One region of the Pseudomonas kulmbachensis genome, then DNA from elsewhere that is predicted to be linked to it. Evidence: predicted binding sites of a transcription regulator. Region 1 holds the regulator's gene; each other region holds the start of a gene.
What was found. The regulator sigma-54, encoded in region 1, starts transcription at its own class of promoters, with help from an activator protein. The targets are predictions, from matches to a motif close to ANTGGCATNNANNTTGCTNT.
Positions count from the first base shown of each region.

Region 1 (10,181 bases):
AATTCAAGCAAGGCGTTGCCATAGAACTGCATCAGGCTGCGCTTGAAGTTCTCTTGAAAACGTTGCATCTGCGCAGGTGTAGCGTTGCGCGAGTACTTCACGGTCATGATGCTTTTGGAAATACCGTCGACATCCACTGCTGGGCCAACGATTTCGTTCAAGGCATCGTAAAACTTGGACGGGCTTTGCTTGTACTGCTCTTTGTTGGCAGACAGGTCGGCCAGCAACCGGGTTGTTGTGTCTGAAACGATATCGTGGGCAGATTGCCCCGGCGCAGCATTTGCCATCAGAGGAAGGGCTGCAGCCAGAACTACCAGCAGGCCACGGCGCAAGAGAGAGATCATCTAAAAGCTCCTTATTTGGCGTCTTTGCTAACGGTATTAAGCAGGAATTTACCGATCAGGTCTTCCAGAACCAACGACGACTGAGTGTCGTGAATAGTGCCACCGTCTTTGAGCAGGGTGTCTTCACCACCCACGCTGAGACCGATATATTTCTCACCCAGCAGACCCGCTGTGAGAATAGACGCAGTCGAATCGGTCGGCAGATTATCCACAGCTTTTTCGAGTTGCAAGGTGACACGAGCCATGTAGTTGTCACGGTCCAGATCGATCGCCGTAACCTTGCCGATGGTCACGCCCGCCATGGTGACTTTGGCGCGCACGGTAAGACCGGCAATGTTGTCAAAATTGGCATACAGCTTGTACGTGTCGGTGCTGGCGGTCGGGGACAGTCCACTGACCCGCAGGGCGAGCAACAGCAAAGCCAGGATGCCAGCCAGCAGGAACAGGCCGACACCGATTTCCATGGTGCGGTTTTGCATCAGAAATCTCCAAACATCAAGGCAGTCAAAATAAAGTCCAGGCCGAGGACTGCCAATGAGGCATACACCACGGTCTTGGTAGTGGCACGGCTGATCCCCTCTGAAGTGGGCTCGCAGTCATAACCTTGAAACACGGCAATCCAGGTCACTACAAAGGCAAAAACGATGCTTTTGATGATCCCGTTAAGTACGTCACCACTGAAGGTTACGCTGTTTTGCATATTGGCCCAGTAGGAGCCGTCATAGACGCCCAGCCAATCTACTGCAACCCACGAGCCGCCCCAGATCCCGACCACACTGAAAATCATCGCCAGCACAGGCAGGGAAATAAACCCGGCCCACAACCGTGGCGCAATGATGTACTTGAGTGGGTCAACCCCAATCATTTCCAGGCTGGACAGTTGCTCGGTCGATTTCATGTTGCCGATTTCAGCGGTCAATGCAGACCCCGCTCGCCCGGCAAACAGCAAGGCAGTTACAACCGGCCCCAGCTCACGCAACAGGGTCAAGGCAACCATTTGCCCGACAGCCTGCTCGGAACCATAGCTGGACAGAATGCTGAAGCCTTGCAGCGCCAACACCATGCCGATGAATATGCCGGACACCACAATAATGACCAAGGACATGACGCCTACAGAGTGCAGTTGCTTGAGCAAAAGCCCAAACCCGCCACCGATACCGCCACGCCCCAGCAGTGCATGAAACAGGAAAATCGTCGAACGCCCCAGCACCGAGACAATGTCTATCCCGGCACGACCGAACAATCCGACACGGTCCATTAATGAATGTTTGCGCATCAGCGCTTCCCCAGAAGATCGGTTCGGTAGTCCGAGGCCGGAAAGTGAAACGGAACCGGGCCATCCGGATCGCCGGTCATGAACTGGCGAATACGCGGATTATCGGCATTCATCAGCTCTTCCGGCGTGCCCTGCCCCAGCACCTGACCATCGCCGACTACATACAGATAGTCAGAAATACTCGCGGTTTCAGCCAGGTCATGAGAAACCACAATACTGGTGATACCCAACGCATCGTTGAGCAGGCGAATCAGCCGTACCAGCACCCCCATTGCAATGGGATCCTGGCCCACGAAGGGCTCGTCATACATCAGGATTTGCGGATCCAGGGCAATCGCCCGCGCCAAAGCCACCCGGCGCTTCATGCCGCCAGACAATTCGTCGGGCATCAGATCGATAGCCCCGCGCAAGCCCACTGCCTGCAATTTCAGCAACACAATGTCGCGAATCATTTCTTCCGGCAGCTCGGTATGCACCCGCAGCGGGAAGGCAACGTTCTCGAACACGTCCAGATCGGTAAACAGCGCACCGCTCTGAAACAGCACGCCCATATGCTTGCGGGCATCAAACAAATCACTGCGCGACAGGGTCGGCAGGTTTTGATCATTGACCCACACTTCGCCGCTACTGGGACGCAGTTGCATGCCCATCAGGCGCAATAGTGTGGTTTTGCCGCAGCCCGACGGGCCCATGATTCCCGTGACCTTGCCACGCGGAATACGAATATCGACATTATTGAAGATGCTGCGCGTGCCGCGCTTGAAGGACACTCCCTTCAGCTCGACCGCGTAGGCGTTATCGGCGCTCATCTAAACTCCTTGCGATACAGCGTCTGCCTCTCACCCGGACACCAAACTTCTTATCAAGAAGCACGCGTTCCCTGGCGGGCCGAACTGGCGGCGAACTATACCACCGCTCATAGTGACCGCCCAAGGCCGAAGGAGTGCCGGTTAAGCCTCAATACAGTGAAATAAAGAGGGTTTTTCTTAAATCACACGAAGTCTTTGCCTAAAGAGACAACAATGCACTGCGATCAAGCGTGAGGGATGCGCACATAACCGCTATAATCGTTGCCTTTTCTCAGGCTACCCGACTTCAACCATGAGCCAATCCAGCGACCTGATTCAATCTGCCCAACGCACTATCCGCCTCGAACTGGAAGCCGTAGAAGGTTTACTGGCACATATCGACGCAGATTTCGTACGCGCTTGCGAGATGATTTTGGCTAGTAAAGGCCGGGTAGTCGTGGTCGGCATGGGCAAGTCAGGGCACATAGGCAACAAGATTGCCGCCACCCTGGCCAGCACCGGCACCACGGCTTTTTTCGTTCACCCGGCAGAAGCCAGCCACGGCGACATGGGCATGATCACCCGCGATGACATCATCCTCGCACTGTCCAACTCCGGCTCAACCGCCGAAATTGTCACCTTGCTGCCCCTGATCAAACGCCTTGGCATCAAACTGATCAGCATGACCGGCAATCTAGAGTCGCCACTGGCCAAGGCCGCCGACGTCAGCCTTGACGCACGCGTAGCCCAAGAGGCTTGCCCGCTGAATCTGGCACCGACCTCCTCCACCACGGCAACCCTGGTTCTGGGCGATGCACTGGCCATTGCACTGCTTGAAGCCCGCGGTTTCACAGCAGAAGACTTTGCCTTTTCCCACCCTGGTGGCGCCCTGGGCCGTCGCTTGTTGCTGAAAGTCGAAAACGTCATGCACTCTGGCGACGAGCTGCCGCAGGTACAGCGCGGCACGCTGCTCAAGGAAGCGCTGATGGAAATGACCCGCAAGGGCCTGGGCATGACCGTGGTCGTTGAAGAAGACGGCCGCTTGGCCGGAATCTTTACTGACGGCGACTTGCGTCGCACCCTGGACCGTGAGATCGATATCCGCAATGCAACCATCGATGCGGTCATGACCCCACACGGTAAAACCGCCCGCGCTGACATCCTGGCGGCCGAAGCCCTGAAAATTATGGAAGACCACAAAATCAGCGCGCTGGTTGTTGTCGACAAGGAAGACCGCCCGGTTGGTGCCTTGAACATGCACGATCTGCTACGCGCAGGAGTAATGTAATGACCCAGGAACTTCTCAAGCGCGGTAAAAACATCAAGCTGGCCATTTTCGACGTTGACGGCGTTTTGACCGACGGCCGCCTGTACTTCCTCGAAGACGGCAGCGAGTTCAAGACCTTCAACACCCTCGACGGCCAGGGCATCAAGATGCTGATGGCTGCAGGAGTCCAGACCGCGATCATCAGCGGCCGCAAAACCCCGGTGGTCGAGCGCCGCGCGCAAAACCTGGGTATTCCACACCTGTATCAGGGTCGAGAAGACAAATTGGTCGTGTTGGACGAGCTTCTTGGCCAACTCAACCTAAGCTATGAACAGGTCGCCTATCTGGGCGATGATCTGCCTGACTTGCCGGTCATCCGTCGTGTCGGCCTGGGCATGGCGGTGGCCAATGCCGCTGGCTTTGTTCGCGAACACGCCCATGGCGTTACTCAGGCACGTGGTGGCGAAGGTGCCGCCCGCGAATTCTGCGAGCTGATTCTGCGTGCCCAGGGCAGCCTGGACGCAGCCCACGCCGCCTACCTATAGAGCTTTATATGCTGAGCAAAAAGATTCGCCACATTCTGCTATTCGCGGTCATTGCTTCGCTGTTTGCGGCAGTTGGCTACTGGAATATCAGACCGGAACGCTTTCTCGACACCCCTGCCGTGGCTGTTGATGAACAGGCTATCGACTATTACGCCGTCAATGCACGCAGCCTTCAGTACTTGCCAGACGGCAAGCTGCAATACGAGATGACCTCCGACAAGCTTGAACATCTTAAAGCGTCGGAAGTCACTCAACTGACCCGCCCCGACATGCAAATGTATCGCGGCACGGCATACCCATGGCACGTGCAGAGCGAGCGTGGCGAAGTCAACCCGGACGGTACGCAGGTCGAGCTGATCGACTCGGTGCGTGTTGCCCGCACCGACGAGAAGAACCGCAGCACCGTTATTACCAGTACCCGCATGACTGTATTCCCGCAGAAGCAATATGCGCAGACCGAGCGAGACGTTAGAATCGACGGTGCTGGCGGCGTAACGACCGGCAAGGGCATGAAAGCATATTTGAAAGACGGCAGGATGGACCTGCTGTCCAACGTAAGAGGACAGTATGAGTCTCGTTAAAACCCTCCCTTTATTGCTCAGCTTGAGCGCAGCACTGGGAAGCGTGAGCGCCTGGGCTCTGCCGAACGACAACGAGCAACCTATCCGCATCCAGGCCAACGAAGCCCAACTGGATGACAAGCAAGGCGTTGCCACCTACAAGGGCGATGTAATCATCACCCAGGGTTCGATGAAAATCACTGGCAACACCGTCACCATTACTCGCAATAGCGCGGGCGAGATCGACGTGGTTACTTCCGTCGGCAACCTGGCTTACTTCGAGCAACTGCAGAAAGCCACGGACCCCAAGCCGGTTCAGGCTTATGCCGTTACCATTCAATACCATGCGCCGCAAAACCGCATCGTGCTGATCGACAAGGCTAAAGTCATCAACGACGGCAACACCACCGAAGGTGAAAAAATCATCTACGACACGGTGAAACAAGTCGCCAGCGCCGGTCGCGCCAATGGCAGCCAGGTCACAGCACCTCGCCCACGCATTGACATGGTGATCCAGCCCAAGAAGAAGGCCCAGTAATGGCAACTCTGAAAGCCCAGCATCTGGCCAAAAGCTACAAGAGCCGTCAGGTAGTACGTGATGTCAGCCTGTCGATCGACAGCGGGCAAATCGTGGGCTTGCTCGGCCCTAACGGCGCGGGCAAAACCACGTGCTTCTATATGATTGTCGGCCTGGTACATGCCGATCAGGGCCGCGTCCTGATCGATGACCTGGACGTCAGCCATGAGCCGATGCACGGTCGCGCACGCGCCGGTATTGGTTACTTGCCGCAGGAAGCCTCGATTTTTCGCAAGCTGTCGGTAGCCGACAACATCATGGCGATCCTCGAGACCCGCAAGGAACTCGACAAGGCAGGTCGACGCAAAGAGCTGGAAAGCTTGCTGCAAGAGTTCCACATCAACCACATCCGCGACAACCTGGGCATGAGCCTGTCGGGCGGCGAGCGTCGCCGAGTAGAAATTGCCCGGGCACTGGCCACCGCCCCCAAGTTCATCCTGCTCGACGAACCCTTTGCCGGGGTTGACCCGATCTCGGTCGGCGACATCAAGCAAATCATCTACCACCTCAAAGCCAAGGGCATTGGCGTACTGATCACTGATCACAACGTGCGCGAAACCCTCGACATCTGCGAAACCGCTTATATCGTTAACGACGGCCAACTTATTGCCGAAGGTGATGCTGAAACGATTCTTGCCAACAAGTTGGTGAGAGAAGTGTATCTGGGCAATGAATTCCGCTTGTAAGGCCAGGATATAGCGTGTTGCCGGAGCGCCAAGGACAGAAAAAAGTCCGCATGATTTTTATTATCCAGGCGCTCGATGGGGAGCGCTCTCGATTAGTTGCGCAAGCAAAAAACTAATCTGAGCACCCCCTAGGCAAACGCATCGGTTTCAGGCATATAATTTGCTTATGTTTGGCGCTCACGCGCCCTGTAGTGGATGGCGCCATGTGCGCCGGCGAATAAGGTGTTAAGCCCCTGCCATGAAACCATCGCTAGTCTTGAGAATGGGCCAGCAGCTGACGATGACACCTCAGCTGCAACAGGCCATCCGCCTGCTCCAATTGTCGACCCTCGACCTGCAACAGGAAATCCAGGAAGCCCTGGAGTCCAATCCGATGCTCGAACGCCAGGAAGAAGGCGACGACTTCGACAATGCAGACCCCCTGGCCGACAACATCGAGCAAAAACCCAATACCGACGTTCAGGAACCGACTTACCAGGAATCTGCGCAAACTGTAGATAACCTGGACGAAGGCGACTGGAACGACCGCATTCCCAATGAACTGCCAGTCGATACCGCCTGGGAAGACATCTACCAGACCAGCGCCAGCAGCCTGCCAAGCAACGACGATGACGAGTGGGACTTCACCACCCGCACCTCTGCTGGCGAAAGCCTGCAAAGTCACCTGCTGTGGCAATTGAACCTGGCACCGATGTCTGACACCGACCGACTGATCGGCGTGACCCTTATCGACTGCATCAACAACCAGGGCTACCTGGACGAAACCCTCGAGGAAATTCTCGAAGCGTTCGATCCGGAACTGGACATTGAGCTCGATGAAATCGAAGCCGTTCTGCACCGCATTCAGCAATTCGAGCCATCTGGCATCGGTGCGCGCAACCTGGGCGAGTGCCTGCTGCTGCAATTGCGTCAGCTCCCGGCCAAGACACCCTGGCTGAACGAAGCCAAACGCCTGGTCACTGACTACATCGATCTGCTGGGCGCGCGCGACTACAGCCAACTCATGCGCCGCATGAAGCTCAAGGAAGACGAGCTGCGCCAGGTCATTGAGCTGGTGCAAAGCCTCAACCCGCGCCCTGGCTCGCAAATCGAGTCCAGCGAAGCCGAGTACGTCGTACCTGACGTGATCGTACGCAAGGACAACGAACGCTGGCTGGTAGAACTCAATCAAGAGTCCGTGCCACGCTTGCGGGTCAACCCGCAATACGCGGGTTTCGTGCGCCGCGCCGACACCAGTGCCGACAACACCTTTATGCGCAACCAGTTGCAGGAAGCACGCTGGTTCATCAAAAGCCTGCAAAGCCGCAACGAAACCCTGATGAAAGTGGCTACCCAAATCGTCGAGCATCAGCGCGGCTTTCTGGAATATGGCGACGAGGCCATGAAGCCGTTGGTACTGCATGACATCGCAGAAGCTGTCGGCATGCACGAATCAACGATTTCGCGAGTAACTACGCAGAAATTCATGCATACCCCCCGCGGTATTTATGAGCTTAAGTACTTTTTCTCCAGCCACGTCAGCACCTCCGAAGGCGGCGAATGCTCCTCCACCGCGATCCGTGCCATCATCAAAAAACTGGTTGCGGCTGAAAATCAGAAAAAGCCGTTGAGTGACAGCAAGATCGCTGGTTTACTGGAGGCACAAGGTATTCAGGTAGCCCGTCGCACCGTCGCCAAGTACCGCGAATCCCTAGGGATAGCGCCTTCAAGCGAACGTAAGCGGTTGATGTAAGCCACGGACCCCAGCGTTTCAGTGGCAGGCTGCTCGGCCTGCCGCTTTATGCAATGGCATCAAAGGAGAAACTGTATGCAAGTCAACATCAGTGGACACCAACTGGAAGTCACCGAACCGCTACGCGCTTACATCGGCGAAAAACTCGACCGACTGGAGCGTCACTTCGACAAGATTACCAACGTACAGGTAACGATGGCGGTCGAAAAACTTAAACAGAAGATCGAAGCCACCTTGCACATCCATGGAGGAGAAGTCGTTGCCAACGCCGAGCATGACGACATGTATGCCGCCATTGATCTGCTCACTGACAAGCTTGATCGCCAACTGAAAAAGCATAAGGAAAAGACCCAAAGCCTGCTCCAGGGCGCGACCGGTCGTTAATACTCCCTACCCATGATCCGACTTGAAAGTATCCTGACCCCCGGCCGTTCCTTGGTGAACGCGCCGGGCGGCAGTAAAAAGCGCGCACTCGAACACATTGCCAACCTGATCAGCCGCGAAGTGCCTGGTCTCGAAATGCAGGATGTTTTTGAGAGCCTTATCGCCCGTGAAAAACTGGGTTCTACCGGTTTTGGTAACGGCATCGCCATACCCCACTGCCGCCTCAAGGGCTGTGAGTCGCCAGTCAGCGCCTTGCTTCACCTCGACGCCCCTATAGATTTCGACGCCATCGATGGCGCGCCGGTCGACCTGCTGTTCGTTTTGCTGGTGCCAGAAGCGGCAACCGATGCACACCTGGAACTGCTCCGGCAGATTGCCAGCATGCTCGATCGTAAAGACGTTCGCGAAAGACTGCGTAACGCATCCAGCAACGAAGCGTTGTATCAGGTTGTTCTGGACGTACAGAACGGTCATTAATCATGCGCTTAGTAATTGTCAGCGGACGCTCCGGCTCCGGTAAAAGTACAGCCCTCGCCGTCCTTGAAGATAACGGCTTCTACTGCATCGACAACCTGCCAGCCGGCTTGCTGCCGGAACTGGCCGAGCGTGCGCTGATTCACACCGAATTGGCGCAGCCGCTGGTGGCCGTATCGATCGATGCGCGAAACCTGCCGAGCCACTTGTCACGTTTCCCCCAACTGCTTGAAGAGGTTCGTAATCGGCATATCCAGTGCGATGTTCTGTACCTGGACGCCGACGAAGAAACCTTGCTCAAGCGCTTCTCGGAAACACGTCGCCGTCACCCGCTCAGCAGCGCAAGCCGCTCACTTGCCGAAGCTATTCGAGACGAAACCCAACTGCTCGGGCCAATTGTTGACCTCGCAGACCTGACCATCAACACCACCAATCTGAACTTGTATCAGTTGCGTGACACCATCAAGTTGCGCCTGCTGAACAAGCCTGAACCCGGCACTGCCTTTTTGGTTGAGTCGTTTGGCTTCAAGCGCGGGATGCCAGTGGATGCTGATCTGGTCTTTGACGTACGTTGCCTGCCTAACCCGTACTGGAAACCCGAGCTGCGCGAGCAATCGGGACTCGACCAACCGGTTGCCGACTATCTGGCAGCACAACCCGATGTCGAAGAGATGTTCCAGGATATCTCCAGTTACCTGTTGAAGTGGCTACCGCGTTTTGCTGCCAGTAATCGTGCCTATGTAACGATTGGTATTGGCTGCACGGGCGGGCATCACCGCTCGGTGTACCTGACCGAACGCTTGGGCAAATGCCTGCAAGAAACTCTGAAGAACGTCCAGGTTCGCCACCGCGACCTTACTTGAAGGATCTACCCCGCGATGCCTGTACTGGAAATTGAAATCATCAACAAACTGGGCTTGCACGCCCGGGCATCAGCAAAGTTCGTCGGTATCGCAGGGCAGTTCCCATGTCAGATCCGGGCGGGTCGTACTCCTGAATCAATGGTAGATGGCAAAAGCATCATGGCCATGATGATGCTCGCTGCGGGCAAGGGAACCACCATCCACCTGATGACCGAAGGTGAGCAGGAGCAGGAAGCTCTGGATGCACTGGCCAAACTGATCAACAACTTCTTTGATGAGGGTGAGTGAGCAAAGCGACGCAATTGCTCGTAGCAGCTGACGAGCTCCACGAGGCTGCGTTCGGCGATGCAATCGTCGTAAACCCGGTATACGCGATTTATCTGAAACACCAAGGCTGAATGGTTTTACGGCTGCTTCGCAGCCGAACGTAGCCTCGTTCTACTCGTCAACTGCTACAGGAGTTTTGCTCGCCTTGTCGCCGGCGAGGAACGAAGGCTGCGACTACGCCCCAAGCGCCGTATCCATCACCATCATCAGGCAAAAGCCAACACACAACCCCAGGCTCGCCAGTTTTTCGTGACCATTGCGCCGCGACTCCGGGATCACCTCCTGCGTGACCACCAACAGCATCGCCCCTGCCGCCAATGCCAGCCCCAACGGTAACAACACCTCAGCCAGATTGACC
Region 1 is NZ_OY817088.1:4,333,105-4,343,285, forward strand. Features, by position in the region: gene U5A05_RS20040 (MlaC/ttg2D family ABC transporter substrate-binding protein) at 1-344, opposite strand, end outside; gene mlaD (outer membrane lipid asymmetry maintenance protein MlaD) at 356-823, opposite strand; gene mlaE (lipid asymmetry maintenance ABC transporter permease subunit MlaE) at 823-1,620, opposite strand; gene U5A05_RS20055 (ATP-binding cassette domain-containing protein) at 1,620-2,429, opposite strand; gene U5A05_RS20060 (KpsF/GutQ family sugar-phosphate isomerase) at 2,722-3,696, shown strand; gene U5A05_RS20065 (KdsC family phosphatase) at 3,696-4,220, shown strand; gene lptC (LPS export ABC transporter periplasmic protein LptC) at 4,229-4,801, shown strand; gene lptA (lipopolysaccharide transport periplasmic protein LptA) at 4,788-5,318, shown strand; gene lptB (LPS export ABC transporter ATP-binding protein) at 5,318-6,043, shown strand; gene U5A05_RS20085 (RNA polymerase factor sigma-54) at 6,282-7,775, shown strand; gene hpf (ribosome hibernation-promoting factor, HPF/YfiA family) at 7,851-8,159, shown strand; gene ptsN (PTS IIA-like nitrogen regulatory protein PtsN) at 8,172-8,636, shown strand; gene rapZ (RNase adapter RapZ) at 8,639-9,496, shown strand; gene U5A05_RS20105 (HPr family phosphocarrier protein) at 9,512-9,784, shown strand; gene U5A05_RS20110 (ZIP family metal transporter) at 9,998-10,181, opposite strand, start outside.

Region 2 (10,181 bases), 720 kb from region 1:
GCGTTGGCCTGGATCTGAACACTCGTCAAAAGCCACTGGAAGGTGACTTCCACGAAGTGGTTCTGACCCTGTCGGTTACCGTGAAAAACGGTGACGAAGTGGCGTTTATTGCTGAAGTTCAGCAGGCTGGCATCTTCCTGATCAAAAACCTTGATCCAGCGTCGATGAACCACACCCTGGGCGCGTTCTGCCCGAACATCCTGTTCCCGTATGCCCGTGAAACCCTGGACAGCCTGGTAACTCGTGGCTCGTTCCCGGCACTGATGCTGGCTCCGGTGAACTTCGATGCCCTGTACGCGCAAGAATTGCAGCGCATGCAGGAAGAAGGCTCGCCGACTGTTCAATAAACAGTCGTTGCCAAAAAAAGCGCCTGAGGGCGCTTTTTTTTTTGGGTATGTCGAAGACTCTGTGGGAGCGAGCCTGCTCGCGAAGTTCGTTAACGATAGCGCGCGGGTGATGTTGAATCACCAGTTCTTGACGCCTTCGCGAGCAGGCTCGCTCCCACAGATAACGGGATGTGAATTACTTGAAACCCAGTTGCCGCCAGGCTTCGTACACGGCAACCGCCACGGTGTTGGACAGGTTCAGGCTGCGGCAGCCTTCGCGCATCGGCAGGCGCAGGCGATGTTCGCCATCCAGTGCATCGAGCACTTCGGGTGGCAGGCCACGGCTCTCCGGGCCGAAGATAAACGCATCGCCCTCGGCAAACTGCGCGTCGTGAAACGGCTTGGAGCCTTTGGTGGTAAAGGCAAACAGGCGCGGGTGGCCCAGGCTTTCAAGGCAACTGGCCAGGTCGGCATGGCGCTTGAGCGGCGCGTACTCGTGGTAATCGAGCCCGGCCCGGCGCAAGCGCTTGTCGTCCAGCTCAAAACCGATAGGCTCGATCAAATGCAGGTGGCAGCCGCTGTTGGCGCACAGCCTGATAATGTTGCCGGTATTCGGCGGAATTTCTGGTTGAAAAAGGATGACGTGAAACATGCACGGCTCCGAACTTAAAGATGGGCAGCATTCTACGCCTGAAGAAGACCCGCGACCGAAACTATGGCCGCGGGTTTTAGGTTCTTTGGCGATAGTCGGTGTGATGGTCGGGATGATGATCGGTCGTTTGACCGCGCCAACGCCGGTTGAACTGCAACAGGTGGACGTGCTCGCGGGTGGCCTGGTGGTGTGGTTCAACGACGAGCCCAAGTGGCATGGTGAGCTGGTCGACGGCACGCTGGGGTTGTTGTTTGATGCCAAGGGCAAGCTTCAGAACGGCCAGCTGATGCTTAACGGCAAGAATGTGAATTGGCGGCTGCGGCGTACTGATGGGGGGTTGTTGCTGACTCTGGTGGCGGCCCGCCCCTTGCAGGGTGACTGGGCCGGTGCGCCGCAGGATGGGCGCTGGCGATTGCAGGTGAACCTGCGCGAGTAATAAAAGAGGGAATTCCAGCCTGCCTGTACCGGGTTCCCCAAAAGCGGTGTGCGCGTTGATGCAAAAGGCATCAAGGCTGCGGGTGTAAAAGTGGGGAGTCTTGACCTGCCTGTATCAAGGTCCCCTAAAGCGTTGTTGCTTGTTATAGGTATTGCAGGGGGCGTGCCAGGTTTTGATTTTTTGTAAAAACTGCCTGATGCATACGCAAAAGCCCCGGAATCCGGGGCTTTTGCGTTTGGTGTGACTGGTTTCTCGGGTGGTGTGGCTGTAACCATTGATTTAGAGCGGTGCGCGTTAATAGTGCGGGTTGCTTTAGGGTGGTGCGGTCAGGCTTTTGTGGGAGCGGGCTTGCTCGCGATGGCATCACTGCGGTTTTACAGGAAAACCGCGTCACTCCTATCGCGAGCAAGCCCGCTCCCACAGGGAAGGTGTGTGGCAGGTACTTAAGCTTCGTCGCTGTCATCCTCGTCGCCATCGATCTTCATGCCCAGTTCCTTGATTTTGCGAGTCAGGGTGTTGCGGCCCCAGCCCAGCAGCACGGCGGCATCGCGGCGTCGGCCTGCGGTGTGCTTGAGCGCGGTCTCGATCATGATGCGCTCAAAGGTAGGCACTGCACTGTCGAGCAAATTGGACTGGCCACGGCCCAGCGCCTGGTCGGCCCACTGGCGCAGCGCTTGCTCCCAGTTGGTCACTGGAGAAGTGTCCTGCTGCAGGTTCAGCAGTTCGGGCGGCAAGTCGCTGATATGCACTTCGCGGCCCGAAGCCATTACCGTGATCCAGCGGCAGGTGTTTTCAAGCTGGCGCACGTTGCCTGGCCACGGCAGGTTTTTCAGGTATTGCTCGGTTTCGGCCTTCAGCAGCTTGGGCTCCACGGACAGCTCTTGCGCGGCGCTGCTGAGAAAGTGCCGGGCCAGGGTCGGAATGTCTTCGCGACGGTCCGACAGGCGCGGGATATGGATGCGGATCACGTTCAGACGGTGGAACAAGTCTTCGCGAAACTTGCCAGCCTGTACCAGGGTTTCGAGGTTCTGGTGGGTAGCAGCGATGATCCGTACGTCGACCTTGACCGGCGTGTGGCCGCCAACCCGGTAGAACTCGCCATCGGCCAGAACCCGCAGCAGACGGGTTTGGGTGTCGGCAGGCATGTCGCCGATTTCATCCAGGAACAGCGTACCGCCATCGGCTTGCTCAAAACGGCCCCTGCGCAGGTTCGCGGCTCCGGTGAAGGCACCTTTTTCGTGGCCGAACAGTTCGGACTCCATCAGGTCCTTGGGGATCGCTGCCATGTTCAACGCAATAAACGGCGACGCGGCCCGTGGGCTGTGGCGGTGCAGGGCGTGGGCCACCAACTCCTTGCCCGTGCCCGACTCGCCGTTGATCAGAACCGTGATGTTTGAATGGCTAAGGCGGCCAATGGCGCGGAACACCTCCTGCATCGCCGGCGCTTCGCCGATGATTTCCGGGGTTCTGGCCAGTGCTGGAACCACTGTCAGGCCTTGTTGTTCCTGAGCGTGCTGGTTGGCACGTTTGACCAGTGATACGGCTTCATCGACATCAAATGGCTTGGGCAGGTATTCAAACGCACCACCTTGATAGGAGGCCACGGCGCTGTCCAGGTCGGAATGAGCGGTCATGATGATCACGGGCAGACGGGGGTGCTGTTCGCGAATCTTGGCCAGCAAGTCCAGGCCGCTGGAGCCAGGCATACGGATGTCGGAAATAATGACATCGGGCTGCTGGCGAGCCAGGCGACTCATCACGCCATCGGCGCTGTCGAAGCTTTGTGTGGTCATGCCTTCCTGTTGCAAGGCTTTTTCCAGGACCCAGCGGATAGAACGGTCGTCGTCGACGATCCACACGGTTTCACTTCGGCTCATGTCGATGCGGCTCCTTGTTCCAGTGGTAGAAAGATCGAGAAGAGTGTGTGGCCGGGGTGGCTTTCACACTCGATCAACCCCTGGTGCTGACTGATGATGTTCTGCGTGATGGCTAGGCCCAGCCCGGTGCCATCAGGGCGGCCGCTGACCATCGGGAAGAACAGGGTGTCTTGCAACTCGGCCGGGATGCCCGGCCCGTTGTCGATAATTTCGATTTTGGTGACCAGTCGGTGGCGCACATGACCAATGGTGAACTGGCGCATGGCGCGGGTACGCAGGCTGATGCGGCCCAGACGCAGCTCGTTCTGGCTGCCGATGGCCTGCATCGCGTTGCGCACGATATTGAGTACTGCCTGGATCATTTGTTCACGGTCGATCAGCAGGTCGGGCAGGCTCGGATCATAGTCACGCACCAAAGTGATGCTGCCCTGTGTCTCGGCCTCAACCAGATTGCATACGCGCTCCAGCACTTCATGAACATTGGTCATGGCCAGCGAAGGCAGTTTGTTGGAGCCCAGCATGCGGTCGACCAGATTACGCAGGCGGTCGGCCTCTTCGATGATCACGTTGGTGTAGTCGCGCAGGCTTTCGTCGGGCAACTGGCGGGCCAGCAACTGCGCTGCACCGCGAATGCCACCCAGCGGGTTCTTGATTTCATGGGCCAGCCCGCGCACCAGCATCTTGCTGGTTTCCTGTTTGGACAACTGGGCTTCTTCTTTGGTGATGCGCAGCAGGCGGTCGCGTGGGTGGACTTCGAGCAGCAGCATGGTGTCGCCATTGCTCAAGATTGGCGTTACGGCGTAATCCACCGTCAGGTTCTGGCCCGTTAACGAGGTCAACATGGCTTCGCGCTTGGTGAACGGGTGGGCCTGTTCAACCGCTTGGCGCAAGGAATGCAGAGCTTCGGTGGACTCGGTGAACAGCTCGCTGATGAATTGCCCGTGACTGCGTTGTCCGCTGATCGCCAGCAGCATTTCCGCCGCCGGGTTCATGTACTCAAGGCGTAAATCGGCATTGAGTAAAAGCGTGGCAGTGGTCAGGTTATCGAGTAACAGTCGGTGCAGGGCGTCACTGATGGTCATGGGCCGGTCCCGGATTGCGTGCGCGGGTGAGGCGCTGGTGCAAGGAAAATGCAAAAAACAAACCAAGGCTCTGAAAAGAAGCGCGAATCGCCTGAAATAGGGGCTTTGAGCCCGGTTAGGTAGCGCTCTTGATCAGGTTGCGAGCGGTTTTGAACCAAATTGGGCTGGCAAGTGAACATTCTGAACAGCTACTGCACCAATATAGTGCATTGAGGCTGAATAGATTCAGTCCCTTCAAAATACCAGCTGTACGGCAATATTGTTCAGTCACTCTGTGGGAGCGATCTTGTTTGCGAAGGTCGTGAACAATACCGCGCGCTTGCTGGATAACCGTGGCTCTTGGGACCTTCGCGAGCAAGCTCGCTCCCACAGTTGGGCTGATCAAGTGGGGCAGCTCCAGGGAAGAGCTACCCGCGAGGTGCTTACCGGGACAGGGGCATGCCGCTGCCACCGGCATAAAATACGATCAGCTCAACGGGCTTGTTACCGCTGGTTCCGCGGTGGGAGGTCTGCACTACTTCGGGCAGGGCTTCACCTGGGCGTACGGTGATTTTTTGTTGGCTGTCCCTGGTTTCAACCTGCAGCTCGCCTGACAGCACATAGGCCACATTAGGCATGGGGTGCTCGTGCCAATTGAGTGTGGTGTTGGCGGGAATGGTGATTTTGACAACGGTAATTTCAGGCTGGCCGGTGGGGTACGGGGCGTAAGCAGTGCCATCCCAGGTTTCGCCGGTCTTGAGCAGCTGCTCAACCTGTACACCGGGTGGTTTGTTGCTGCACCCGAGCAACGCGAGGCAGGCGAGGGGCAGGAGCAAGGCTTTGAGGGTGTGTGTGCAGGTGTCATGGCAGCGTCCGTTTGAGAAGTCGGCTCAAACTACAGATCGCGCTTTGGGGTGGCTGTCAGGTGTGAGTGAGAAGTTGACCGGGTATTGCTGAGGCTGGTGTAAGACGTTGCGCATAAAAAAAGCCTCCCGTAGGAGGCTTTTTTCAGGTCACGCCGCTTGCGCGAGCGTTACTGGATCAGCAGCTGTAGTACAGCTCGTATTCCAGTGGGTGTACGAAGGTACGGACCTGGATTTCTTCTTCGCTTTTCAGGGCGATGTAAGCGTCGATGAAATCGTCGCTGAAAACGCCGCCTTTGGTCAGGAACGCACGACCTTTGTCCAGCTCTTCCAGGGCTTCTTTCAGGCTGCCGCAAACTTGTGGGATCTCTTTCGCCTCTTCAGGCGGCAGGTCGTACAGGTTTTTGTCAGCTGCATCGCCAGGGTGGATCTTGTTCTGGATGCCGTCCAGGCCAGCCATCATCAGTGCGGCGAAGCACAGGTACGGGTTAGCGGCTGGATCCGGGAAACGTGCTTCGATACGGCGAGCCTTAGGGCTGGACACGTAAGGAATACGGATCGACGCGGAACGGTTGCGAGCCGAGTAGGCCAGCATTACCGGAGCTTCGAAACCTGGTACCAGACGCTTGTAGGAGTTGGTAGCCGGGTTAGTGAAGCCGTTCAGGGCCTTACCGTGCTTGATGATGCCGCCGATGAAGTACAGGGCGGTGTCGGACAGGCCGGCATAGCCTTCGCCAGCGAAGGTGTTCTTGCCATCTTTGGAGATGGACATGTGTACGTGCATACCCGAGCCGTTGTCGCCGTACAGAGGCTTAGGCATGAAAGTAGCGGTACGGCCGTAGGCGTCTGCCACGTTGTGTACGCAGTACTTCAGGGTCTGAACTTCGTCAGCCTTTTTCACCAGGGTGTTGAACTGCACGCCGATTTCGTTCTGGCCGGCAGTTGCCACTTCGTGGTGGTGAACTTCGATGACCAGGCCCATTTCTTCCATGGCGTTGCACATGGAGGTACGGATTTCGTGGTCATGGTCGAACGGCGGAACAGGGAAATAGCCGCCTTTAACGCCTGGACGGTGGCCTTTGTTGCCGCCTTCCACGTCCTGGTCGGACATCCACGAACCTTGTTCGGAGTAGATCTTGAACATGGAGCCGGAAATATCGGACTTGAACTTGACCTGGTCGAAGATGAAGAACTCTGGCTCCGGACCGACGAAAACGGTGTCGCCGATACCGGTGGACTTCAGGTATTCCTCGGCACGGGTAGCGATGGCGCGTGGGTCGCGGTCATAGCCTTGCATGGTCGAAGGTTCGATGATGTCGCACACCAGAATCAGCGTTGGCTGTTCGGTGAACGGATCCAGAACGGCAGTGCTGTCGTCTGGCAGCAGGATCATGTCGGACGCTTCGATGCCTTTCCAGCCAGCAATGGAGGAGCCGTCGAACATTTTGCCATCGATGAAGAAGTTTTCATCGAGCGCATCACGGGCCGGCATGGTCACGTGGTGCTGAGTGCCTTTGGTGTCAGTGAAGCGCAGATCAATCCACTTGACGTCATGATCTTTGATGAGTTGAACCGACTTCGACATAGTGTCCTCCGGGGTGGCTTAGGGCTTGGTAGTGGAGAGCCCTTGATAAGTGGTTGATGCCGGCGCGAATACTCTGCCAAGGCAACCTGCCTCACAAGGGAGCAAATTGCATGCCAGTGCCCCGACTTGGGTTTTATGCCCCAATCTCAAGCAGGTTAGCGTCGCAGACTACCGATTAGCGGCGTTTATCGCACTCAAATGAAGCGAAATCCGGGGTTTATGTTCCATTTTGGTGCGTTGAAAACCGTTTGTACGATAACTGGTTAAACCTTGAGCAATTTCCGCTATAATCCGCGCCCCCCTTTTTTGGCAGGCTGCTCGCGCGCTGTTTTCATGAAACTAATCGTTAAAGTCTTCCCCGAAATCACTATCAAGAGCCGTCCGGTTCGGATGCGTTTCGTCCGTCAATTGGCTAAAAACATCCGTACTGTGCTCCGCGATCTGGACCCGGCTGTGGTGGTGACGGGCGTGTGGGACAACATCGAGCTGCAAACGCGCGTAAGTGACCCTAAAGCCTTGAAAGACATGACCGAGCGCCTGAGCTGCATGCCGGGCATCGCGCATTTCCTGCAAGTCGACGAGTACCCTTTGGGCGACTTCGATGACGTCGTTGAAAAGTGCAAAATGCACTTCGGCGATGCGCTGGCAGGCAAGATCTTTTCCGTACGTTGCAAACGCGGTGGCAAGCACCCATTTACCTCGATGGAAATCGAGAAATACGTCGGCAGCAAGCTGCGTCGTGAGTGTGGGGCGGCTGGAATTGATCTGAAAAAGCCGGAAATTGAAGTCCGCTTCGAAATTCGCGACCAACGGTTGTTTGTGATTCACAGCCAGCACGACAGCATTGGCGGCTTCCCGCTGGGCTCTCTGGAACAGACCCTGGTGTTGATGTCCGGTGGCTTCGACTCCACAGTTGCGGCCTACCAGATCATGCGTCGCGGCCTGATGAGCCACTTTTGCTTCTTCAACCTCGGCGGGCGTGCCCACGAACTGGGCGTGATGGAAGTCGCGCACTATATATGGAAGAAGTACGGCAGCTCGCAGCGCGTGCTGTTTGTCAGCGTTCCGTTCGAAGAGGTTTTGGGCGAAATTCTCGGCAAAGTCGATAACAGTCATATGGGTGTCATTTTGAAGCGTATGATGTTGCGCGCAGCGACCCGTATCGCTGAGCGGCTCGACATCGAAGTACTGGTGACCGGTGAAGCGATTTCCCAGGTTTCCAGTCAGACGCTGCCCAACTTGTCGCTGATTGACTCGGCTACTGACAAATTGGTGCTGCGCCCGCTGATTGCGAGCCACAAGCAGGACATCATTGATCAGGCGGTTGAAATCGGTACGGCCGATTTTGCCAAGCACATGCCTGAATATTGCGGGGTTATTTCGGTTAACCCCAAGACCCACGCCAAACGCAACCGCGTGGAGTACGAAGAACAACAGTTCGATATGGCCGTGCTTGAGCGAGCGCTTGAGCAGGCCAAACTGGTGCCGATTGATCGGGTAATCGATGAATTGGGCCAGGACTTGCAAGTCGAAGAAGTCAGCGAAGTGCTGGCGGGCCAGATCGTGATCGACATCCGTCACCCGGATGCTCAGGAAGATCAACCGCTGGAACTGGCTGGCATCGAAGTACAAGCGTTGCCGTTCTATGCACTGAACAGCCGCTTCAAGGAACTGGATGACACCCGTCAGTACCTGTTGTATTGCGACAAAGGCGTGATGAGTCGCCTGCATGCTCACCATTTGCTCAGTGAGGGACATGCCAATGTGCGCGTTTATCGACCGAGCTAAGAGCCCGGGGCTGTATGCCTGTGGCCTGCGTCACCGGCCCCCCGACGCCACCGTCAAGCTGTAACGGCTTGCACGGACTCTACTGTTAATCGCTGCCTGGACTCAGTCAGCACACCGAATCCTCTGATCGAGATACACAAGTGATCGAAAATCTACGTAACATCGCCATCATTGCTCACGTTGACCACGGTAAAACTACTCTGGTAGACAAACTCTTGCGTCAATCCGGCACTCTGGAGCGCAACGAGCTCAACGACGAGCGCGTGATGGACTCCAACGACCAGGAAAAAGAGCGCGGCATTACCATTCTTGCCAAGAACACCGCTATCAACTGGAACGGCTACCACATCAACATCGTGGATACCCCGGGCCACGCCGACTTCGGCGGCGAAGTTGAACGCGTAATGTCGATGGTTGACTCCGTTCTGCTGCTGGTTGACGCTCAAGACGGCCCTATGCCGCAAACCCGTTTTGTGACCAAGAAGGCTTTCGAAGCCGGCCTGCGTCCAATCGTGGTAATCAACAAGGTTGACCGTCCAGGCGCGCGTCCGGACTGGGTTCTGGATCAGATCTTCGACCTGTTCGACAACCTGGGTGCTACCGAAGAACAGCTGGACTTCAAAGTGGTTTACGCCTCGGCCCTGAACGGCATTGCCGGTCTGGAACACACCGACATGGCTGAAGACATGACCCCGCTGTACCAGGCCATTGTTGACCACGTACCAGCACCACAAGTTGACCGTGACGGTCCGTTCCAGATGCAAATCTCGGCACTGGACTACAACAGCTTCCTGGGCATTATCGGTGTTGGCCGTATCGCTCGTGGTCGCGTCAAGCCTAACACCCAGGTTGTGGCTATCGATGCTGACGGCAAGCGCCGTAACGGTCGTATCCTGAAGCTGATGGGTCACCACGGTCTGCACCGTATCGACGTTGAAGAAGCTTCGGCAGGCGACATCGTCTGCATCAGCGGCTTCGACCAGCTGTTCATCTCCGACACTCTGTGCGACCCACTGAATGTTGAAGCGATGAAGCCGCTGACCGTTGACGAACCAACCGTTTCGATGACCTTCCAGGTTAACGACTCGCCGTTCTGCGGCCGTGAAGGCAAGTTCGTAACCAGCCGTAACATCAAAGAGCGTCTGGACAAAGAACTGCTGTACAACGTTGCTCTGCGCGTTGAAGAAGGCGACACCGCTGACAAGTTCAAAGTGTCTGGCCGTGGTGAGCTGCACTTGTCGGTACTGATCGAAACCATGCGTCGCGAAGGCTTCGAAATGGGTGTTGGTCGTCCGGAAGTAATCATCCGCATGGTTGACGGCGTTAAGCACGAACCGTACGAAAACGTAACCATCGACCTGCCAGAAGAATCGCAGGGCGCAATCATGGAACAGATCGGTATCCGTAAAGGCGATCTGACCAACATGGTTCCGGATGGCAAGGGCCGTGTTCGTCTTGAATACAACATCCCTGCACGTGGCCTGATCGGTTTCCGTAACGAGTTCCTGACTCTGACTTCGGGCGCTGGCATCCTGACCTCGATCTTCGACCGTTACGACGTGATGAAGTCGGGCGACATGTCCGGCCGTCAGA
Region 2 is NZ_OY817088.1:5,052,559-5,062,739, reverse strand. Features, by position in the region: gene secB (protein-export chaperone SecB) at 1-347, shown strand, start outside; gene U5A05_RS23065 (tRNA (cytidine(34)-2'-O)-methyltransferase) at 523-978, opposite strand; gene U5A05_RS23060 (hypothetical protein) at 977-1,414, shown strand; gene ntrC (nitrogen regulation protein NR(I)) at 1,858-3,291, opposite strand; gene glnL (nitrogen regulation protein NR(II)) at 3,288-4,373, opposite strand; gene U5A05_RS23045 (cupin domain-containing protein) at 4,796-5,188, opposite strand; gene glnA (glutamate--ammonia ligase) at 5,394-6,800, opposite strand; gene thiI (tRNA uracil 4-sulfurtransferase ThiI) at 7,134-8,588, shown strand; gene typA (translational GTPase TypA) at 8,729-10,181, shown strand, end outside.
Region 2: glnA (glutamate--ammonia ligase) is a predicted target of sigma-54. The motif match lies at 6,899-6,918, and genes of this name have one in related genera.

Region 3 (10,181 bases), 780 kb from region 1:
CCAGCGTAGTGCCCGGGCCAAACTTGAACATTGGCTTGGCTTCCTGCTGGGCGTTAAGGCGCGAGCGCGGCACCACGGCCGTCTCGCCATTGGACAATGGGCCCGGCTGGCTGACGATAGGGTCTTCGGTGATGGTCACGGTCAGGCTGCCGTGAGTCACGGCGGCTGGCGAAACCTTGACGTTCTGGCCGATCACGATAGTGCCGGTGCGCGAGTTGATGATGACCTTGGCCACCGCCTGCCCCGGATCGACTTCAAGGTTTTCCAGGATCGACAGGTAATCGACACGCTGGCTTGGGTCCAGCGGCGCAGTCACGCGGATCGAACCGCCATCAATCGCTTGTGCTACGCCAGGGCCGAGCAGGTCGTTGATCTTGTCCACTACCCGCTTGGCCGTGGTGAAGTCCGAGCGGTTGAGGTTCAAAGTCAGGCTGTTGCCCTGATTGAAACCGCTCGGCACTGCTCGTTCAACCGATGCACCACCCGGAATGCGCCCGGCAGACGGAACGTTGACGGTGATTTTCGAGCCGTCGCGGCCTTCGGCGTCAAAGCCGCCAACCACCAGGTTGCCCTGGGCGACCGCATACACATTGCCATCGATACCCTTGAGCGGTGTCAGCAGCAGCGTGCCGCCGCGCAGGCTTTTGGAGTTGCCGATTGAGGACACGGTGATATCGATCACCTGCCCCGGCTTGGCAAATGCGGGCAGATCGGCGCTGATCGACACTGCCGCAACGTTTTTGAGCTGCACATTGCCCGAGCCCGGCGGCACCTTGATCCCGAACTGCGACAACATGTTGTTGAAGGTCTGCAGGGTGAACGGGGTTTGCGTGGTCTGGTCGCCCGTACCATTCAACCCGACCACCAGGCCATAACCAATCAATTGGTTGGAGCGCACGCCAGAAATGCTGGCGATGTCTTTCAACCGCTCGGCATGGGCGCCCAGGGAGGTCGACAACAGCAATACGGCTGCCAGCAAATGCTTGAGGTTGGGCATGGTGAAGTTCATCACTAAAAAGGAAACAACGGGCTAAGGAAGAAGCGGTCGAACCAGCCTGGCTGACTCGCATCGGCAAACGAGCCGGTCCCCGAATAGGTAATGCGCGCATCGGCCACGCGGGTCGAAGACACGGTGTTGTCGGTGGAGATGTCATCCGCCCGCACCAGACCGGCAATGCGTACCAGCTCGTCACCCGTGTTCAGGGTCATCCACTTCTCGCCGCGCACGGCGATGATGCCATTGGGCAACACGTCGGCCACGGTCACAGTGACCGAGCCGGTCAGGCTGTTGCCCTGCCCGGCCTTGCTGTCGCCCTTGGTCGCACGGCTGCCGCTGTAACCGGCGTTTAGGCTCAGGTCGCCACCGCCCAGCGGGTTATTGGTGGTCATGCCGCTGCCGAACAACGAGGTCAGGCCGATGCTGGTGTTGCTGTTTTTACCGATCGCCGAGTTGGCGTTTTTGCTCGCCTGAGTCTTCTCGTTCAGGGTGATGGTAATGATGTCGCCAATGCGGAACGCCTTGCGGTCGCTGTACAGGTTCTGCTCGAAACCGGCCTGGTAAATCGAGCCGTTGTTGGCCGCTGCCGGCAGCGGCGTGCGCGGCAGTACAGGGGCGTAGTACGGATCGTTAGGCCGCGGTGGCGGACTGACGCAACCGGCCACAAAGGTAATGGCGCCCAGTGCCAGAACAGAAAACAAGCGCTTCATGAGCTCTCCCGCTATTTCACGTAATTACAGGTTTTGCGTAACGAACGACAACATCTGGTCAGCGGTGGAGATCACTTTTGAGTTCATCTCGTAGGCGCGCTGAGTGGTGATCATGTTGACCATTTCTTCCACGGTGCTGACGTTCGAGGTCTCCAGCATGCTTTGCATGGTCAGACCAAAACCGTTGAGGCCAGGTGTACCAATTTGCGGTGCGCCGCTGGAGGCGGTTTCCAGGAACAGGTTGCCGCCCTGGGACTGCAAACCGGCCGGGTTAATAAAGTCGGCGGTCTGCACGTTGCCGATCACCTGCGCGGCCGGGTTACCGGCAATCGTCACCGACACGGTGCCGTCCTGGCCTACGGTGAAGGTCTGCGCATCGGCAGGCACCACAATCGCCGGTTCCAAGGCAAAACCGCTGGCGGTGACGATCTGGCCGTTAGAGTCCAGGTGGAATGTACCGTCGCGGCTGTAGGCCGTAGTCCCATCGGGCTGCATGATCTGGAAAAAGCCCCGGCCATTGATCGCCATATCCAATGGCTGATCAGTGGTTTGCAGGCTACCGGCGGCAAAGTTCTTTTGCGTGCCGACGATGCGCACCCCGGTGCCCACTTGCAGACCCGAAGGCAGCTCGCTGTCCTGGGTCGATTGGGCGCCAGGCTGGCGCTTGATCTGATAGAGCAAATCCTGGAACTCGGCGCGATCACGTTTGAAACCGGTGGTCGACACGTTGGCCAGGTTGTTGGAAATGGTGGTCAGGTTGGTGTCTTGTGCAGCCAAACCGGTTTTTGCAACCCACAGTGCTGGAAGCATGGTGCTCTCCTCGCGCGCCGGTTTTTCGGCGCTGCGTTCAAGTAATTAGCTGATGGACAAGACGCGAGTCATGGCCTGATCGTCTTCTTTGGCGGTGTTCATCATTTTGATGTGCAGCTCGAACTGCTTGGAAAGTGCCAGCACCGAGGTCATTTCATCGACGGCATTGACGTTGCTCGCCTCCAGAAACCCCGAGACCACTCGCACGTTGGCATCTGCCACAGCAGGCTGGCCGTCGCTGGTGTGGATCAAGCCGTCCAGGCCCTTGGTCATGGTTTTCAAGTCCGGCTGGACCAGCTTGATCCGGTCCACTTGCGCCATGACGCGTGGGCCTTCGCCCTGGGCGCGGATGCTGATGGTGCCGTCCTGACCAACCTCGATCTGCTGCTGGGGCGGCACTGCAATCGGCCCACCGTTGCCCATGATCGGCATGCCATTGCCAGCACGCAGCATGCCAAGGGCGTCCACGTTCATGCTCGCGGTGCGCACATAGGCTTCGCTGCCGTCAGGAGCCTGCACGGCCAGCCAGCCATCGCCGGACACGGCCACATCCAGGTCACGGCCGGTCTCGATCATGGCACCGGGGCTGAAATCGGTTGCCGGGCGCTCAGTCAGGGCAAAGGCCCGCGCCGGAAAGCTGTCGCCAAACACCGGCATCGAACGCGCCTGCTCCAGGTCACGCTGAAAACCGTTGGTCGAGATGTTCGCCAGATTGTTGGCATGCGCCTTTTGCGCCAGTGCGTTCTGACTGGCGCCGGTCATTGCCACATAAAGGTACTTGTCCACAGTCTTTCCTCTGTCTGACGGACGCTTGCCGCCCACCGCTGTACTGCGGTGGTTAAAGCAATTTGCGCACCAACTATTTTTTGACGGTGGGAAAGGCCGGTTTGACCGGGCTGGAGGGAGATTGGCGGACGAGGCGAGAAAGGGAAAAGACGTAAATACGGCGGGGTTCTGCCGGTAGCGGCAAGGCATGGTCTGCCAGACAACGCACAACCTGTGGGAGCGAGCCTGCTCGCGAAGGCCGTTCGCGAGCAGACAACGCTCCCACGGTTCTACTGCTTCGTCTTGATAATGTCGTGCTCGCGCAGTTTGTTGGCGATGGTGGTGTGGGAAACCCCCAGCCGCTTGCCCAGCAATCGGCTGCTCGGGTGCTCGGAATACAGCTGCTCCAGCACCGCCTTCTCGAAACGCCCGACAATCTGCTCCAGGCCGCCCTCCATCGAAAACTCACCCAACGGCTGGCGTACGCCGTAATCCGGCAAGCGAATATGCTCGGCCTTTACCATCCCGCCATCACACAGCGAAACCGCCTGAAACAACACGTTCTCCAGTTGGCGCACGTTGCCCGGCCAGTGGTAGTGGCTCAGGCGATCCATGGCCGCAGGCGCCAGACGCGGCAGCGGGCAACCGATTTGTCGGCTGGCCTGATCCAGAAAATGCTCGACCAAAGGCTCAAGTCCGTCCAGGCAATCACGCAGCGGCGGGATGTGCAGCGACAGCACGTTGAGCCGGTGGTAAAGGTCCTGGCGGAACTCACCTTTGGCACACAACTCGGACAGGTCGACCTGGGTGGCGCACATAACCCGCACATCCAGATACACCTCTTCATCGCTGCCGACACGCCGGAAGCAGCCGTCCTGCAAAAAGCGCAACAGTTTGACCTGCAAACGCGGGCTCATTTCACCCACACCATCGAGAAACAACGTACCGCCCGCTGTCAGTTCCAGCAGGCCGAGTTTGCCTTCGGCGCGCGCCCCTTCAAACGCTCCGGGGCCATAACCGAACAGCTCGGTTTCGGCCATCGACTCGGGCAGGCCAGCACAGTTGAGCGCCATCAATGGCGACTGGCCACGGGGGCTGGCCAGGTGACAGGCGCGGGCCAGCAGCTCCTTGCCGGTCCCGGTTTCGCCTTCTATTAACAGTGGCGCGTCCAGTGGCGCCATGCGCCGGGCTTCACGCACCACGGCGGCCATGACTTTCGAACTCTGGAAGATACTGTCAAAACCGCGCAACTCCTGTTTGCGCACGTTGTAGATTTGCTCGCCCACGCGGTCAGCGCGGTGCAGGGTAAGGACTGCGCCCGCCATCGCCTCGCTTTCATCGTGCTCCAGTTGCAGCGGTGCAATGTCCGCCAGATACACCAGCCCCTTGATCTTGACCCGCAAGCCATTGATCCGCGACTTGTTGGCCCGCACCAGTTCGGGCAGGTCAAAATCTTCGGCGTAACGCGACAGGGAAATCCCCGGCACCTCGTCGACACGAACCCCGAGCAACTGCGCGGCGGCACGGTTGGCGGCAACGATGCAACCGCCCATATCAATGGACAACACCGGAAACTCCAGCGCCCCGAGCAAGGCATTGAGTTCCATATGCCTGCGTTCGCTGGGCATCAAACCTACGCGCTTGACTCCGAATACCCCGGCGATGGTTTCAAACTTCGGACGCAGGGCCTGGAATTGCAGGTTGATCAAATTTGGGCAGTACAGGTAAATCGCATTGCCCTGATCGCCCCCCACCTCGCCCCGCTTGACGTTGATGCCATAGGCAACCAGCAGGTTGAGAATGTCGCGAAGAATGCCAATCCGGTTTTGGCAGTGGACTTTGATGCGCATGGGCAGGGCTCGGGAATAACTAACAATGGAGATCCAGTGTGGGAGCGAGCCTGCTCGCGAAGGCCTCAAGAGCGCCTTTCGCGAGCAGGCTCGCTCCCACAGAGAAGTTTTCCTACTTCAGTGGCATTTCATCGTCACGATTTTGTGACAGTTTTGCTGTCGGTTACTCAGCAATGACAGAGCAACCATCACATCGTAACGATTACTTTACGAATTAGACGCATCATCCCAGCATTACTGGCTTAAGGCTAGCTGTACGACGCAATCACTTGGGGTATCACTAAGGCATCGCAACAACGCCGAATAATAAAAACGATTTCCTTGCGGAGAGCCCCATGAAGCAAACGAAATACGTCGCCCGTGAGCCGGATGCCAATGGCTTTATCGACTACACACCTGCAGAACACGCGGTGTGGAACACGCTGATTACCCGTCAGTTGAAACTGCTGGAAGGCCGCGCCTGCCCTGAGTACATGCAAGGCATCGAGAAGCTTGGCCTGCCCCACGACAGAATCCCGCAACTGAGCGAAATCAATCAGGTATTGGGCGCCACCACCGGCTGGCAAGTTGCCCGCGTACCCGCGCTGATCCCCTTCCAGACCTTCTTCGAATTGCTGGCCAATAAGCAGTTCCCGGTAGCGACCTTTATTCGCACCCCCGAAGAGCTGGATTACCTGCAAGAGCCCGATATTTTCCACGAGATCTTCGGCCATTGCCCGCTGCTGACCAACCCGTGGTTTGCCGAGTTCACCCACACCTACGGCAAGCTGGGGCTGCAAGCGAGCAAGGAACAGCGCGTGTATCTGGCCCGCCTGTACTGGATGACCATCGAGTTCGGCCTGGTCGACACCCCTGAAGGCAAGCGCATTTATGGTGGCGGGATTCTTTCATCGCCCAAAGAAACGGTTTACAGCCTGTCGTCAGAACCGGAACATCAGGTGTTCGATCCGCTGGAAGCCATGCGCACGCCGTATCGCATCGATATTTTGCAGCCGCTGTATTTTGTCCTGCCGGACTTGAAGCGACTGTTTGACCTGGCCCACGAAGACATTATGGGCATGGTCGAAAAAGGCATGACAATGGGCCTGCACGCGCCAAAGTTCGCGCCTAAACCCAAAGCGGCTTAACCCGACTTTTTATACTTACATCAATAAAAACCGAATTCAGGAATCCACCATGAACGCACTGAACCAAGCCCACTGCGAAGCCTGCCGCGCCGATGCTCCACAGGTCAGCGACGAAGAACTGCCGATGCTGATCAAACAGATCCCCGACTGGAACATCGAAGTTCGCGACGGCGTCATGCAGCTGGAAAAGGTCTTTCTGTTCAAGAATTTCAAGTTCGCACTGGCCTTTACCAATGCCGTGGGCGAAATCGCTGAGGCTGAAGGCCATCACCCAGGCCTGCTGACCGAGTGGGGCTCGGTCACCGTGACCTGGTGGAGCCACTCGATCAAAGGCCTGCACCGCAACGACTTCATCATGGCCGCGCGCACTGACGAAGTTGCAAAAACCGCCGAAGGCCGCAAGTAATGCACTTTGCCGCTATTGGTCGGGTACCGGGCGACCCGATTCTTGGTTTGATGGACGCCTACCAGCAGGACAACAACCCCGACAAGTTCGACTTGGGCGTGGGCGTCTATAAAGACGCCAATGGCCTGACGCCGATCTTGCAATCGGTCAAACAGGCCGAACAGCGCCTGGTAGACCAGCAGCAGACCAAAACCTATATCGGCGGTCATGGCGACAGCCGTTTCGGGCAACTGATCAGCGAACTGGTACTGGGTGAGGACTCGCCCCTGCTGGCGGGCAAACGTGCAGGCGCCACCCAGACTCCGGGCGGCACCGGCGCGTTGCGCCTGAGCGCCGACTTTATCGCACAATGCCTGCCGGGCCGTGGCATCTGGCTGAGCGATCCGACCTGGCCGATCCACGAAACCATCTTTGCCGCTGCCGGGCTGAAGATCAGCCACTACCCGTACGTGGGCAGCGACAACAAGCTCAACGTTGCTGCGATGCTCGAAGCGCTGGAACACGCGCCAAAAGGCGATGTGGTGCTGCTGCACGCTTGCTGCCACAACCCGACCGGGTTCGACCTGTCCCAGGCTGACTGGCTGCAGGTACTGGACGTAGTACGCCGCCGCGAACTGTTGCCGTTGATCGACTTCGCCTACCAAGGCTTCGGCGATGGACTGGAAGCAGATGCCTGGTCGACTCGCCTGTTTGCCCGTGAGCTGCCGGAAGTCCTGATCACCAGTTCGTGCTCGAAGAACTTCGGCCTGTATCGCGAACGTGTCGGCGCCTTGATTGTGTGTGCCCATGATGCCGAAAAGCTGACGGACATCCGCAGTCAGTTGGCTTATCTGGCGCGCAACCTGTGGTCCAACCCGCCGGATCATGGCGCGGCAGTGGTGGCGACGATCCTCGGCGATGCACAGCTCAAAAGCGTGTGGATCGAAGAAGTGGAAGCCATGCGCAGCCGGATAGCGCAATTGCGCAGCGGTCTGGTAGAAGCACTGGCGCCATTCGGGCTGGCTGAGCACTTCGCGCATATTAATCAGCAGCGCGGGATGTTTTCGTACACCGGCCTGACTCAGGAGCAAGTCCAGTTGTTGCGCGAGAAACACAGCGTGTACATGGTCGGTTCCGGTCGCGCCAACATGGCCGGAGTAGACGGCACCCGCCTGAGCCTGCTGGCCAAGGCAATTGCGCAGGTGTGTACTCACTGACTTTCGACACATCTGAAATCCGTAGCAGCTGACGAAGGAACGAGGCTGCGTCCGGCTGCGCAGCAGTCGCAAAACCATTGAGCCTTGGTGTTTCAGATACATCGAGTTCACCGGGTTTACGTCGACTGCGTCGCCGGACGCAGCCTCGTTCCTTCGGCAGCTGCTACGGGGATTTTGCTTGCCTTGTAGCCGCCGCATGAAAAACTCGATACAAATCCCCCCAGACGCAATAAAAAGACAAATTGTCACACTTCGTCCTGTATCCTTAGCAAGCTACTTAAACACACCTTGCGAGGAGCGCGACGATGCACGAGATCCCAAACCTCCCCTTCCCAAGCCTGCATGAAACCCAGCAGCCAATCCCGCAACACACCAGTGGCGAAAACTCCGCACTGGACGAGGCTTCAGAAAGCCTCCAGGCCGACAGCGAAGACTGACGGTTCGCAATCAGACGGTGCGAAAAGCATCTGGTTTTTCACACCGTCTGACACAATCGCTCCACCCCCCCTATTCCGGATTCAAGCGTGACTGACAATTTCAGCGAAACCCAAGCCAGCGTTTTGATCGGCACCGCCGAAAAAATGATCGACCTCTGGGAACGCCTAAGCCCCGAAAAACAAGCAACCTTGCTCAAGCGTTTCGGCACCCAGGAAAATGCACTGGCGGCTTTAATCGCGACACAATTGGTTGCACCGTTGTAATCTGCCCCAACCGCTCCCCGCAGGACCCCTACCCCATGCCTGAAACACAGCGCCCTATGGCAATCACACTGCAAGTGGTTTCCATTGTTCTGTTTACCTTTATCGGCTATCTGAATATCGGCATTCCGCTGGCCGTACTGCCCGGTTACGTACACAACCACCTCGGCTACGGCACCGTAATCGCCGGGCTGGTGATCAGCGTGCAGTACTTGGCCACCCTGCTGAGCCGCCCGTACGCCAGCCGCATCATTGACACCCGGGGCAGCAAGCGCGCCGTGATGATTGGCTTGGCTGGCTGCGGCCTGAGCGGTGTGTTTATGCTGGTGTCCACCTGGCTGACGAGCATGCCGGCCTGGAGCCTTGCCAGCCTGTTGATCGGCAGGCTGGTGCTGGGCAGCGCCGAAAGCCTGGTGGGTTCCGGCTCCATCGGCTGGGGCATTGGCCGGGTTGGCGCACAGAATACCGCCAAGGTGATTTCCTGGAACGGCATCGCCAGCTACGGCGCGATTGCTATTGGCGCGCCATTGGGCGTGGTGATGGTCGGCCATCTGGGCATGTGGAGCCTGGGGGCAAGCATCATTGCCCTGGGAGCCCTGGGCGTGTTGCTGGCCTGGCCAAAACTGGCCGCGCCCATTGTCAGCGGTGTGCGCTTGCCGTTCCTGCATGTGCTGGGGCGAGTGCTGCCCCACGGCACCGGGCTGGCCCTGGGCTCGATCGGCTTTGGCACCATCGCGACCTTTATCACCCTGTACTACGCAACTAATCACTGGGAAAACGCAGTACTGTGCCTGAGCTTGTTTGGCGCCAGCTTTATTGGCGCACGGCTGATATTCGGCAACTTTATCAACCGTATCGGCGGCTTTCGGGTGGCGATTGCCTGCCTGAGCGTCGAGACCCTGGGCCTGCTGTTGCTGTGGTTGGCGCCGAACCCGGAACTGGCGCTGGCGGGCGCGGCCTTGAGTGGCTTCGGCTTCTCACTGGTGTTCCCGGCACTGGGGGTTGAAGCGGTCAACCTGGTGCCCGCCTCCAGCCGTGGTGCAGCGGTGGGCGCGTACTCGCTGTTTATCGACCTGTCACTGGGCATCACCGGGCCGCTGGTGGGCGCCGTAGCCGCAGGCTTTGGCTTTGCTTCGATCTTTCTGTTTGCGGCACTGGCGGCGCTCAGCGGGTTGTTGCTCAGTGTGTATCTGTATCGCCAGGCGCAGAGAGCGAGAGTCACTTAATGCCTTTGGGGATTGGGGACTCTCTAGAAGTCCACCTTGCCCCGCCCAGCCTTGATGCTGCCGCGCTTGGTCTTGGATTCCAGGCGACGCTTTTTCGAACCCAGGGTCGGCTTGGTCGGGCGGCGTTTTTTCTCGACCTTGGTCGCGCTGACGATCAACTCGACCAAACGCTCCAGTGCATCGGCCCGGTTCTGCTCCTGGGTGCGATATTGCTGGGCCTTGAGAATCAGCACACCATCACTGGTGATCCGGCTGTCACGCAGCGCCAGCAGCCGCTCCTTGTAAAACGGCGGCAGCGACGAATTAACGATATCGAAGCGCAAGTGCATGGCGCTTGAGACTTTATTGACGTTCTGCCCGCCCGCTCCCTGGGCACGGATTGCCGTCAGCTCGATC
Region 3 is NZ_OY817088.1:3,553,344-3,563,524, forward strand. Features, by position in the region: gene U5A05_RS16470 (flagellar basal body P-ring protein FlgI) at 1-997, opposite strand, end outside; gene flgH (flagellar basal body L-ring protein FlgH) at 1,012-1,707, opposite strand; gene flgG (flagellar basal-body rod protein FlgG) at 1,732-2,517, opposite strand; gene U5A05_RS16485 (flagellar basal body rod protein FlgF) at 2,563-3,303, opposite strand; gene U5A05_RS16490 (sigma-54-dependent transcriptional regulator) at 3,573-5,132, opposite strand; gene phhA (phenylalanine 4-monooxygenase) at 5,468-6,259, shown strand; gene U5A05_RS16500 (4a-hydroxytetrahydrobiopterin dehydratase) at 6,309-6,665, shown strand; gene U5A05_RS16505 (amino acid aminotransferase) at 6,665-7,861, shown strand; gene U5A05_RS16510 (hypothetical protein) at 8,167-8,298, shown strand; gene U5A05_RS16515 (hypothetical protein) at 8,386-8,562, shown strand; gene U5A05_RS16520 (MFS transporter) at 8,598-9,785, shown strand; gene arfB (alternative ribosome rescue aminoacyl-tRNA hydrolase ArfB) at 9,809-10,181, opposite strand, start outside.
Region 3: U5A05_RS16485 (flagellar basal body rod protein FlgF) is a predicted target of sigma-54. The motif match lies at 3,358-3,377, and genes of this name have one in related genera.